One region of the Neorhizobium sp. IRS_2294 genome, then DNA from elsewhere that is predicted to be linked to it. Evidence: predicted binding sites of a transcription regulator. Region 1 holds the regulator's gene; each other region holds the start of a gene.
The links. The regulator LexA, encoded in region 1, represses DNA repair genes until DNA is damaged. The targets are predictions, from matches to a motif close to TGTTCNNNNTGTGTTCNG.
Positions count from the first base shown of each region.

Region 2: a site for LexA is predicted at 2,311-2,328, ahead of ACQY1K_RS02895 (ImuA family protein). Genes of this name have one in related genera too.
Region 3: a site for LexA is predicted at 2,354-2,371, ahead of dnaE (DNA polymerase III subunit alpha). Genes of this name have one in related genera too.

Region 1 covers NZ_CP191439.1:1,641,885-1,646,169, forward strand. The annotation lists gene ACQY1K_RS07980 (ComEC/Rec2 family competence protein) at 1-1,990, shown strand, start outside; gene lexA (transcriptional repressor LexA) at 1,971-2,690, opposite strand; gene ACQY1K_RS07990 (VOC family protein) at 2,883-3,758, shown strand; gene kdsA (3-deoxy-8-phosphooctulonate synthase) at 3,763-4,285, shown strand, end outside.
Region 2 covers NZ_CP191439.1:599,348-603,632, forward strand. The annotation lists gene ACQY1K_RS02885 (MDR family MFS transporter) at 1-1,395, shown strand, start outside; gene ACQY1K_RS02890 (hypothetical protein) at 1,490-1,780, shown strand; gene ACQY1K_RS02895 (ImuA family protein) at 2,389-3,147, shown strand; gene ACQY1K_RS02900 (Y-family DNA polymerase) at 3,065-4,285, shown strand, end outside.
Region 3 covers NZ_CP191439.1:1,310,846-1,315,130, reverse strand. The annotation lists gene dnaE (DNA polymerase III subunit alpha) at 1-2,086, opposite strand, end outside; gene ACQY1K_RS06255 (ABC transporter ATP-binding protein) at 2,602-3,291, opposite strand; gene ACQY1K_RS06250 (lipoprotein-releasing ABC transporter permease subunit) at 3,298-4,285, opposite strand, start outside.

The DNA.
Region 1 (4,285 bases):
GATCGAGCAGACATCTGAGCCCTCGCTTTCACGACCGCCACAGCGCGTCTCGGTTCTTGCCAGAAGCCAACACGAACCTGCAGACATCGGAGAGCGCGTTTCCGGCCGTGCCCGTCTGTCGCCACCCTCTGGCCCGGCGCTTCCCGGATTGAACGATTTCGCCTTCTCCTCCTACTTCGATCAAATCGGGGCCGTTGGCTTCTTTTACGGCGCGCCTAGCGTACAACCGGCGATCGATGACCAACCCGGGTTATGGTCGGACATGCAGCGAGGGCTTTTTGCGCTTCGCAGCGCAATCGGCAATCGCATCCGCGATACGGTCAAGGGGGATGCGGGCGCTTTTGCTGCCGCAATCGTGACCGACGAGCGCCGTGCAATTTCCCGTGAGACGACCGAGGCGCTTCGTCTGTCCGGACTGGCCCATATCGTCGCGATCTCAGGCCTCAACATGGCGCTGGCAGCCGGTATCTTCTTCGTCGGCGTTCGCTCCGTCCTGTCGCTGTTTCCAGGCTTTGCGCAGGCCTATCCGATCAAGAAGTTTGCCGCGTTCGGTGCGCTTGTCATGGCGACCGCCTATTACCTGATTTCCGGGTTCGGGGTTTCCGCCGAGCGGGCCTATATCATGATGGCGGTGATGCTGGTCGCCGTGCTCGTCGATCGACCCTCCATCAGCCTTCGCAACGTCGCCCTTTCGGCAATCATCATCCTCGCCATCTCGCCGTCGGAGATTCTGGGTCCGAGTTTCCAGATGTCGTTTGCGGCAACCGCGGCACTGGTGGCAGGGTTCGCCCTCTGGACGCGATATTTCGCGAAAGGTAAGGAGGAGACAAAAGGTAGCAACCGGTGGATAACGGGTGTCGCGGCGACGTTCCATTTCATTGCCGGGATCGTGGTGACGTCGCTGATCGGCAGTACATCGACGTCGATCTATTCGATCGAGCATTTCCACCATCTGACCACCTACGGCCTCGCGGCCAATCTCGCGGCCATGCCGATCATTTCCTTCGTGGTGATGCCGGCAGGTCTCGTGGCCATGCTGCTGATGCCGTTCGGGCTGGATGCTCCCTTTCTGTTCATCATGGGCGAGGGGCTGCGGATCGTCATTCGCATTGCCGAGATCGTCGCCGCATGGGGCGGCGATATTGCCATCGGCCGGCAGAACCCGCTTTTCCTGCCTCTGGCGACGGCAGGCTTTCTGCTTCTGACGCTGCTGCGCACGCCGCTGAGGCTGACAGGCGCGCTGTTCATGGCGGTGGCTTTGCTCTTTGCGGTCCGCTCAGGCTCGGCGCCGAGGCCTGATATCGTCATATCCGAAGACGGCGCATCGGTCGGCGTGATCCAGGATGACAAGATCACCCTCAATCGAACCCGACCGCCGGGATTTATCTACGATCAATGGCGGCGAGCGCTGGTGCTTGAGACCGGAGAACAACCGCTCGCCTTGCCGGTTCTTGCCTCTTCGGAACCAGCGCGAGGTGCCAGCCTTGCGAAAAGCGATGACAGACCACCTGGACCACATTCGCGACCGGATTTGACGCGCCGGGAAATCGAATATGTCAGGGGTTTTCTTCAAGCATTGAAGCCCGGACGATTCGCCTGTCTGCCGAAAATCCTGTGCGCGGCGCAGACTGCTCAGGACATCCGGATCGTCACCGTCGAAGACAACCGATACACCGGTCTTGCCTGCGATGTCGGTCGGATCATCGTCTCGCCCGGCGCACGCTTCGATACTTGCCGCTCCGGCGCCTTGCTTCTCAGCAGGCGGACGTTGCGCCGGACTGGCGCACTGGAAATCACCATTATTCCGAACGCGACAGCGCCAGACATCAAGATTACGGCGGCGATGCGAGACAGCGCACAGACCTCAAGCCGTCCGTGGACCGTCCACCGGTTCTATGACTGGCGAACGCGACAACTCGACTTTGGCATCCCGGAGGCTGTTGCTGCGCATCTCCGGGATGACACCGTTCTTAATGATAGCGGCGAATAAGGCCGACAAGCTTGCCCTGGACCTTCACCCGGTCGGGCGGGAAGATGCGGGTCTCGTAAGCCGGGTTTGCCGCTTCCAGTGCGATCGAGGCACCCTTGCGGCGAAACCGCTTCAGGGTCGCTTCTTCCTCATCGACCAGGGCAACGATGATATCGCCTGGACTTGCGGTGCTGGTATTCTTGATGATGACGGTATCGCCATCGAGGATGCCGGCATCGATCATCGAATCGCCCTTCACTTCGAGCGCGTAATGATCGCCGGAACCCAGCATCTCGATCGGAACGGCGATGTCATGGGTGTTGTTCTGGATCGCGGAGATCGGCACGCCGGCAGCGATTCGACCCATGACCGGGATGTTTGTCGAGAACGGATTGTCCGCCATGACCGGCGCCGGCTTCTGAGCGACGACCGGTTGCGTTTTGCCGAGGCTTCCCTCGATGACACTGGGAGAAAAACCCCGTCGCGGATGAAGGTTCGCCACATAGGCGTCAGGCAGCTTGATCACTTCGAGCGCGCGTGCTCTGTTCGGCAGGCGGCGAATAAAGCCACGCTCCTCGAGCGCGGTGATCAGCCTATGGATGCCGGACTTCGATGCAAGGTCGAGGGCGTCCTTCATTTCGTCAAACGACGGCGGCACGCCTGATTCTTTCATCCGCTCGTGGATGAACAGAAGTAACTCCTGTTGCTTGCGTGTCAGCATGGATGGGACCCTCAGAATTGGAAACAAATGCAGAACGGACGCTATATGTTCTATCTGTGTTCCGCAAGCCCCAAATTTTTGCTCAAGAATAGTCTCATTTCAGCGTTCGATCACGTATTCAGTTCGTGCGCAGCACTTGCCGAGCTTCCCGCGATAGCCAATGTTCTGCGGAATAAGACTTTGGGGGTGTAAGTGGGTAACAAGTCAGTCGATCATTTGGTTCTGCCCGTTGCAGATCTGGCGTCAGCGCGGGGGAGGTTGACCGCTCTCGGCTTTACTGTGGCACCTGAAGGTGTTCACCCTTTCGGCACAGCTAATGCCTGCATATTCTTCGCGGATGGCTCGTATCTCGAGCCGCTGGCCATTGTGAACCGTCGGCAAGCCTCGCTTGCGGCAAAACGAGGCAACGTGTTCACCGATCGCGACATCCGCTTTCGCGGCCAGCGGAAAAGGGAAGGTCTATCGGCGGTGGTCGTCGGGACGCAGGATGCAGCGGCCGATCATAGCCGTTTTGTGGACGGGCACATGTCTGCGGGCGAGATGCTTCAATTCTCCCGCCCGATGCAGTTGCCCGATGGTGGGGAGAGCGAAGTCTCATTCCGTCTGGCGTTCGCGGCAGTCCCCGAGGTCGATGACATCTTGCTGTTTTCCTGCCAGCGCATGGCCGCATTACCGGCAGATCGCGGTGGTCTAGATGAGCACGCAAACGCCGTTACAGGCCTTCGAGAGATCGTCTTTTCTGCAGATGACCCGCTGGAGTTTCTGCCGCTTTTCGAAACCGTGTTCGAGACGCAACCCGAGCAAGGGAAAGACGGTCTGCGGATCGAAGCTGCCAATGCCAGCATCCGCATTCAATCCAACGACACGTTCAGCGACGAGTTCCGGTCTTCGATGAAGCCCTTGTCATCGTCGCGCCTCGCTGCGCGCGGGATCATCTTCAAGACCACCGATCTCGCCGTGACAGAGATCACCCTTGCTGCTAATGACGTCGCATTCATCCGCAGGGATGGCCGCGTGATCGTGTCGGCAGCCCCGGGGCAAGGTGTGGTTTTCGGTTTCGAGGAATAGTGAAATGACAGTCTCCGCCAATTCTGAAGTGTCCGTGGGCGAGGGGAGTTCGAAAGTCGTTTTCTCAAACACGGCAAAGCTCTCGCTGATTGCCGGTCCCTGTCAGATGGAAAGCCGCGATCATGCGTTCATGATCGCCGGCACGCTTGTCGAACTCTGCAAGAAGCTCGGCATCGGCCTCGTCTACAAATCCTCCTTCGACAAGGCCAACCGCACGTCGATCTCCGGCAAGCGCGGCATCGGCTTGGACAACGCGATGGCAATCTTTGCCGATCTCAAGAAGGAATACGGCTTTCCGGTTCTGACCGACATCCACACTGAAGAGCAGTGCGGCCTTGTGGCGGATACGATCGATATCCTGCAGATCCCCGCCTTCCTGTCGCGCCAGACCGACTTGCTCGTCGCGGCCGCAAAGACCGGTTGCGCGATCAACGTGAAGAAGGGCCAGTTCCTGGCGCCCTGGGACATGAAGAACGTTCAGGCCAAGTTCCTCGAAAGCGGCAATCCGAATGTGATGCTGTGTGAGC
Region 2 (4,285 bases), 1.0 Mb from region 1:
GAAGCGACCATCGTCTCCACCGCCATGCCGCAGATCGCAGCCCAGCTCGGGCAGCTCAATCTCTACAGCTGGGTGTTTTCCGCTTTCCTCCTGTCGCAGACCGCGCTGACCGTCGTCTTCGGCAAGCTTTCCGATATCTACGGGCGAAAGCCGATCGTGCTGGCTGGCATCGCCGTCTTCCTGGTCGCCTCCATCCTCTGCGGATTTGCCTGGTCGATGCCGTCCATGATTGCCTTCAGACTGCTCCAAGGCATCGGCGCTGGCGCCATTCAGCCCGTCGCCATGACGGTGGTGGCCGATCTCTTTCCGGGCAGCCAGCGTGGAAAGGTTCAGGGCTATCTGGCCAGCGTCTGGGCGCTCTCGGCCGTGGTTGGCCCGCTGCTCGGCAGCGTCATCATCCATAACCTGCCCTGGGCCTGGATCTTCTGGATCAACGTGCCGGTCGGCCTTGCCGCTGCCGCAGCGTTCATCCTGTTCTACCACGAGGAAAAGCACACCCGGACGGTCTCGATCGATATCCTGGGCGCCGTGCTGTTTGCCGTCTCCATCTCGGCGCTGATGATTGGCCTCACGGTCTCCGAGACCGGATTGTCGACGTCCGCGATCGTCTCCTTCGTCCTGTTCGCCGTGTCGCTTGCGCTGTTCATCTGGCAGGAGCGCCGCGTCGAAGAACCGATGGTCGCGCCGGATCTCTGGCTCTACCGACCGATTGCGGCCGCCAACATCTCTGTCTTCTTCGCCTCCATGGCGATCATGGGGCTCACCACCTTCCTGCCCATGTATGTGCAGACCGTGCTCAACCAGTCGCCGCTGGTGGCGGGCTTTGCACTGACCATGCTTCTCTTGGGATGGCCGTGCGGCGCAACGATCGCTTCGCGGAACTTCACCCGGTTCGGGCTGCGGCCGATCATGCTGGTGGGCGCCGTGTTCGTCCCCGTGGGAACCTTCCTCCTGACCCTGCTGACGCCATCCAGTTCGGCGGTGCTTGCGGGTGCCGGCTCGCTCGTCATGGGCTTCGGCATGGGCCTTCTCAATATCGGCGCACTGATCCTCACCCAGGGAAGCGTCGCGGCCTCGCAACGCGGCAGTGCCACGGCGTCGAACGTGTTTTCCCGCAACCTCGGCAGCACGCTGGGCGCGGCGATTCTCGGGGCGGTTCTGAGCTGGGGCCTGGTCCATACGACCAGCGGACAGGCAATCACGACCGACCAGCTGCGTGCTCTCCTGAACGGAACCGGTCTCGTGAGTGGCGATGCCGAAGCGGTTCGCCTTGCGCTGCAGGACGGCCTTCACGCGACCTTCCTGACCATGCTCCTGTTTGCCATCCTAATCGTGCCCGCTTGCCTGTTCGTGCCCCGCGATGCCGTCCACAAGGACGAGCCCGTGCGGGCCTGAACCTTGAAATCTGGCGCCAACATGCCCATTTCGCTGTGAACGGGGCCCTATCGGGACCGATATCGTCACAACGACTATTAAGGTGGGTGGCACGATGCAGCAGATGACAAAGACAATCCGGGACCTGACGATCGAGGAGCGCGAAGACGCGCTGATCACCATGGCGCACGCGCTCGAAGGCGCCGCCAGGGAGGCTCTGGTCGAAGGTAACCGCCAGTTCGCTGCGATCTCCGGCAACATGGCCGAAGCGATCTTCATCAACGCCGATCAGCTTGCACGCGATCACGTCGAGGAAGCCGAACAGGTTCTCGAACAGGCCGTCCAGATCATGGTCGAATATGAAGCTGAACACCCCTACCGGATCGTCAGCACCGCGATCCACTGAGGACGGCGGCACGGCGGGCGACGGGCAACCTTGCCCGCCTCCCGCATTCTCTCGCAGTGGAGAAGACGCCACCTGATGCGGCAAGCCTTCACTGGTCTCCTATACAAAACGTCTGACATTGAACGCCTGCAAATCCAACGTCGAGTTCCTCGGCGATGGCGCAGATGGTAGCGTTGTGCTCCTTGGTGTCTGCGGGAATGGGAAAGAGCCAAAGGGCGGCGGCTCGTGGGCGGATGGCCGCAGACGGCCATATTCCCGCATGAGCGCGAGTGTTCATCCCCTTTGGCTCTGCCACACATCGCCGAGCCACTCTGTTACATTCTTGATATGCAGATTGGGCGATTTGAGAACGGAAAGTTCTCACGGTTTTCGTGTCGCCCTAGCCCAGATCAAGAACATGCAAAAAATCTCAAGCACTCCATCGAGCCTCTCAAGCCGCCTACGAAGCTGATTCAGAACGATGAATCTTCACCGGCGCTAAAATGCCGAGAGCTATCCCGTTCTGACCCCGCTTGACTCTTCTGTCGCGGCGGAACAGAAACAGAACACCAACATTCTTTGGGACATGAAGTCCTGTGCAACGCGAACCTTGAGGAGGGCCGTGAACGATGTCGCATGCCCCTGCCTCAAGGCTTGTCGAGGAACTGAGAGACCGGATTGCGCATCTGGAAGGCAGCGTGTCGCGCAAGGCGCTTGTGCTGCCCTTCGGGGTGCCTGACGTCGACGAGCGATTGCCGGGCGGGGGGCTTGCCTATGGCGCATTGCATGAAATTGCAGGTGGCGGGGCGGGTACAATCGATGGTGCCGCGGCCGCCCTGTTTGCGGCAGGTATTGCGGCCCGGGCCAAGGGAAAGGTTCTCTGGTGCCTGACCCGGCCGGATCTCTTTGCGCCGGCGCTGTCGCAGGCCGGGCTTCACCCCGACCGCGTCATCTATTGCGAAGCCGATAAGGAGGAGGACGTGCTTGCCTCGATGGAAGAGGGGCTGTCCTTCGGGGGATTGGCGGCCGTCGTCGGGGAACTGGTGAGGCTGCCGATGACCGCGTCGCGGCGTCTTCAACTGGCTGCCGAGAAGACGGGGACGCTCGGCCTGGTCGTCCGGCGCTGGCGACGGCAGACGGAGGCCTCCGACTACGGTCAGCCGACGGCGTCCACAACACGCTGGAGGATCAGCACCCTGCCGTCCGAGCCGCTTCCTGTCGCCGGCGTGGGACGGGCGAGGTGGCTGGCGGAATTGATGCGGGTAAAGGCGGGGCAATGTGCCGAGTTTGAGTTAGGAGCCTGCGATGCCGAGGGTCGTGTCTGTTTACTTCCCCTATCTAGCAACGGATCGGATACGTCGACATGGCGAGGAAGCCGTGTCGGTTGACCAGCCGCTGGTCGTGGTCTCGCGCAGCGGCTCGAAACGCTGGATATCGGCAGCCGATACGGCTGCCCGCAAGCTGGGCCTCAAAGTCGGCATGGCTGCCAGCAAGGCACAGGCGATGATTGGCAACCTTCATATGGTGGACGCCGATCCCGTTGCCGACGCCGCAGCCGTCGAGCGCCTGGCGCTATGGGCGCTTCGTCAATACAGCCCCGTCGTTGCCGTGGATGGAACGGATGGCATCGTCATGGATACCGAAGGTGCCGATCACCTTCAGGGTGGTGAAGAGCTGCTGATCTCCGGCGTTGTCAACGGTCTCCGCGGCAAGGGCCTGACGGCACGTGCCGCTGTCGCCGATACCTGGGGCGCGGCGCATGCACTGGCGCGACTGACGACGAACGAAACGACGGTGGTGCCGCGCGGTGATGTCACCAAGGCCGTGATCGGACTTCCAATCCACTGTCTGCGGCTTGCGGCAGATACGATCCAGGCATTGCGCATCCTGGGTATCGACACGGTAGGAGAGCTGTCGGCACTGCCGCGTGCGCCGTTGACACTGCGATTTGGTCCGGAGGTCGGACGCCGTCTCGATCAGCTCTTCGGCCGTTTTGCAGAACCCATCGATCCGTTGCGCACGCCGGATCTGGTCGAGGTGGCGCGCAATTTCCAGGAACCCATCGGTGCGCCCGATACGATTGCAAAATACGTCCGCCGGCTGGTGGCGCAACTGACGGCAAAGCTGGAGGAGCGGGGGCTGGGCGTCCGGCGCTCCGATCTGATCATCCATCGCGTCGACAACACACGCCAGTGTCTTCGAGCAGGACTTGCCAAGCCCGTGCGTGATCCTGCCCGCCTGACAAAGCTTCTCTGTGACCGTATCGAAAAGATCGACCCGGGTTTCGGCATCGAGCGGATGGTGCTGGTGGCGGTCATGGCCGAGCCGCTGGAAATAAAGCAGGTCGCAAACGCGCTGGTGGAAGAGGCGGTTGTGGATGTGACGCCGCTTGTCGATATTCTCGGCAACCGGGGCCAGCGCCTTTACCGCATCACGCCGGTCGCCTCCGACGTTCCGGAACGGTCTCTCCGGCGGATCGGACCAACGGCCGTCGAGACGGGTGCCGAGTGGGCAGCCAGGTGGCCG
Region 3 (4,285 bases), 330 kb from region 1:
GGGTTTCCTTGAGCAGATAATCGATCGACGGATGGACCGATTCGATTTCTTCCTCGCCGTGCTTGCGGGCATTGTAGGTCGGGATGTTTTCCATCGGACCCGGGCGATAAAGCGCCACCAGCGCAATAATGTCCTCGATACAGTCCGGTTTCATGCCGATCAGCGCCTTGCGCATGCCGGCACTTTCCACCTGGAACACGCCGACAGTCTCGCCGCGCGACAGCATCTGGTAGGTCAGTTCGTCATCGAGCGGGATCTTGGCGAGATCCACAACGATATCGCGCTTCTTGCAGAACTCGACCGCCGTCTTGAGCACGGTCAGCGTCTTCAGTCCGAGAAAGTCGAACTTGACCAGACCGGCCTGCTCGACCCATTTCATGTTGAACTGGGTGACCGGCATGTCGGAGCGCGGATCGCGGTACATCGGCACCAGCTTCGAAAGCGGCCGGTCGCCGATGACGATACCGGCAGCGTGGGTCGAGGCGTGGCGGTAGAGACCTTCAATTTTCTGGGCGATATCGAGAAGACGGCCGACGACCGGTTCCTTGTCGACCTCTTCCTGAAACTTTGGCTCTTCCTCGATCGCCTTTGCCAAGGTGGTCGGATTGGCCGGGTTGTTGGGCACCAGTTTGCAGATGCGATCGACCTGGCCATAGGGCATTTCGAGAACGCGGCCGACGTCGCGCAGTGCTGCGCGGGCCTGTAGCGAACCGAAGGTGATGATCTGCGCCACCTGCTCGCGGCCATATTTGCGCTGAACGTAGCGGATCACTTCTTCGCGGCGATCCTGGCAGAAGTCGATGTCGAAGTCGGGCATCGAGACGCGGTCGGGATTGAGGAAGCGTTCGAACAGCAGCGAGAAGCGCAGCGGATCGACGTCGGTGATCGTGAGCGCATAGGCGACCAGCGAGCCTGCACCGGAACCACGGCCCGGACCAACCGGGATGTTTTGCAGCTTTGCCCATTTAATGAAGTCGGCAACGATCAGGAAGTAGCCCGGGAACTTCATCTTCTCGATGACGCCGAGCTCGAAATCGAGCCGTTCGCGATAATCCTGCTCGGTGAAGCCGGCCGTGATACCGAGTTCGGCCATCCGGTTCTCGAGGCCTTCGACCGACTGACGGCGCAGCTCCGCCGTTTCGGCGCGCTCCGCTTCTGCCGGATCATCGGTGGCGCCGGTGAAGCGCGGCAGGATCGGGCTGCGGGTCTTCAGGATGAACGAGCAGCGTTTGGCGATCTCGACCGTGTTTTCGAGCGCTTCCGGCAGATCGGCGAACAGCTTTGCCATTTCGGCACGGCTCTTCAGGTAATGGTCGGGCGTCAAACGGAAACGGGTATCGTCGGATACGATCGCATTGTGCGCGACGGCCATCAGGGCATCATGAGCGTCGTAATCGGACTTGCCCGGGAAGAAGGCCTCATTGGTCGCGACCAGCGGCACATCCTGGTCGTAGGCAAGATCGATCATCCGCTGCTCATGACGGCGGTCGTAAGTGCCGTGACGCTGCAGTTCAATATACAGACGATCGCCAAAGGCCTGCTTCAATGACAGGAGGCGCGCCTTTGCGAGTACGGTGTTGCCGTCCTTCATTGCCATGTCGACAGGGCCACCGGCAGCACCTGTCAGCGCGATCAGTCCTTCGGTGCCGCCATCTTCCAGCCAGGCGCGGCAGATATGCGTTGCCGCCTGCCCTTCTCCATCGAGATAGGCACGGCTGACGAGATCCACCAGCCGCTCGTATCCCTTGGCATTGGCGGCAAGCACAACGATTGCCGGCAGCTTCGCCAAATGGCCGTTGCGGCGCTCGTCTGGCTGATCCTCCATGTCAATCGACAGCTGGCAACCGATGATCGGCTGAATGCCATCACCGATGGATTTTTGGGCGAATTCCAGCGCGACGAAGAGATTGTTGGTATCGGTGACGGCGATCGCGGGCTGATTGTCCGCGATGGCCTTGGAGAGGATTTTCTTAAGCGGCAGCGCACCTTCCAGAAGCGAATAGGCGGAATGGACGCGCAGATGCACGAACTGTGGCGTCGCTCCCAAATCCTCCGATTCCGATTGTAAAGTCGCTGCGTCCGCCATCTGATACCCATTCCTTGAATCGGGTCATTGTCCGGCGCGGGGGCTTCAGAGTCGAGTCAAGAATGGTCTTCTCAACCTCTTTCCGCTTGCGCCCGCCAGCTGGGCGAGCACGGACCGGCTCACATCACCAGCATGATCATCGACAAGCTGGCAACGAAAGTTGCAATGGAGGCGAATGCGGCAATATCACGAAGAAGGTCAGTCATCGTCGTCTCCCGTGTTCGTTTATGTTGGCACTTTGTTCTCTTTTCGTGCCAACGTCAATAGTAGAACAAAACGGGAATAGAAGTTTCTGACCGATGGTTAATTCTGCTTGCTGGCTGGAGGTAACCAGCGCTCCATAGGCCAATGCCGTTGCCGGCCAACGCAAGCGGTCGGCAGCCAAACGCCAGCCATCGCTGCGGATCGCTGACGTGACGTCATTCCATGGCAGCAGTGTCCATCGCACGCCCCTTCGAGGATGTGACGATGGACACTATCGGATTAGGGGCACGCTTTGGGGATCAGTGCGTTCGCTAGAACTCGACGACTTTGCCGCCCTCGATCGTGACGCGACGATCCATGCGGGCAGCGAGATCATGATTGTGGGTGGCAATCAGGGCAGCAAGCCCTGACTGGCGCACCAGCGCCTCCAGCGCTTCGAACACGTAGGATGCCGTCTTCGGGTCGAGATTGCCGGTGGGTTCGTCGGCCAGCAAAAGGCGGGGCGCGTTGGCCACCGCACGGGCAATCGCCACGCGCTGCTGTTCACCACCAGACAGTTCCGACGGGCGGTGTTCGCCGCGATGACCGATTCGCATGTAATCGAGAAGCTGGCCCGCGCGTTCGCGCGCTTCCCCCTTCGAAAGGCCGCCAATCAGCTGCGGCATCATGATGTTTTCGATCGCCGTGAATTCCGGCAGGAGATGGTGAAACTGGTAGACGAAGCCGATGTCGGAGCGACGGATCGAGGTGCGCTCTTCATCCGACAAACCGTTGCAGGCCCGACCGCCGATCGTCACATCGCCAGCGTCCGGATGTTCAAGCAGGCCTGCCAGATGCAAGAGCGTCGATTTGCCGGTACCGGACGGGGCGACGAGCGCCACGATCTCGCCGCTCACGAGCGAGAAGTCTGCCCCGTTGAGGATCGACAGGCTCGTCTCCCCCTGGCCGTAGTGACGTTCGACGCCTGAGAGATTGAGGACGGTTTTACGCGGGACAGCCATGGAGACCTATTCGTATCGGAGGGCCTGGACAGGATCGAGCTTCGAGGCTCTCCATGCCGGGAAAATGGTGGCGAAGAAGGACAGGACCAGCGCCATGATGACGACCGAGAAGGTCTCGCCAAAACTCATTTCGGCCGGAAGCTGGCTGAGGAAATAGAGCTCCGGATCAAACAGGATGGTGCCCGAGACCCAGGAGAAGAACTGTCGGATCGATTCGATGTTGAGGCAGACGATAACGCCGAGCGCGACGCCGGCAAACGTGCCAACGATGCCGATAGCAGCACCCGTCATGAAGAAGATCCGCATGATGGCGCCGGAACTCGCGCCCATCGTGCGCAGGATTGCGATATCGGAGCCCTTGTCCTTCACCAGCATGATCAGGCCCGAGATGATGTTGAGTGCCGCGACCAGCACGATCAGGGTCAGGATCATGAACATCACGTTGCGTTCAACCTGAAGCGCCGAGAAGAACGTCTGGTTGCGTTGGCGCCAGTCGGTAATGAAAATCTGGCGACCGGCAGCCTGCTCCACCAGCGGACGCATGTCCTCGACATTGTCGGGGTGATCGATGAACAGTTCGATCGACTGCACCAGCCCTTCGGCATTGAAATAGAGCTGCGATTCCTCAAGCGGCATGTAGATGATCGTCGCGTCGTATTCCGACATGCCGATCTCGAAAACGCCGGACACGGGATAGGATTTAACGCGCGGATTGACACCCATCGGTGTCACGTCGCCTTCGGGCGAAATCAGCGTGATCTGGTCGCCGGCCGAAATGCCGAGCTGCGAGGCAAGCCTTGAGCCGACAAGAACGCCCTGCCCCGACGCGAAGCCGACGATATCGCCCTGCTTGATATTACCAGCAACTTCCGTGACCTTCTCAAGGTCTTCCGGCCGTACGCCGCGCACAAGAGCGCCGGAACCGGCGCCACCCTTGCCGGATGCCAGCGTCTGCCCCTCGACAAGCGGCAGGGCCATCTTGACGCCGGGAACG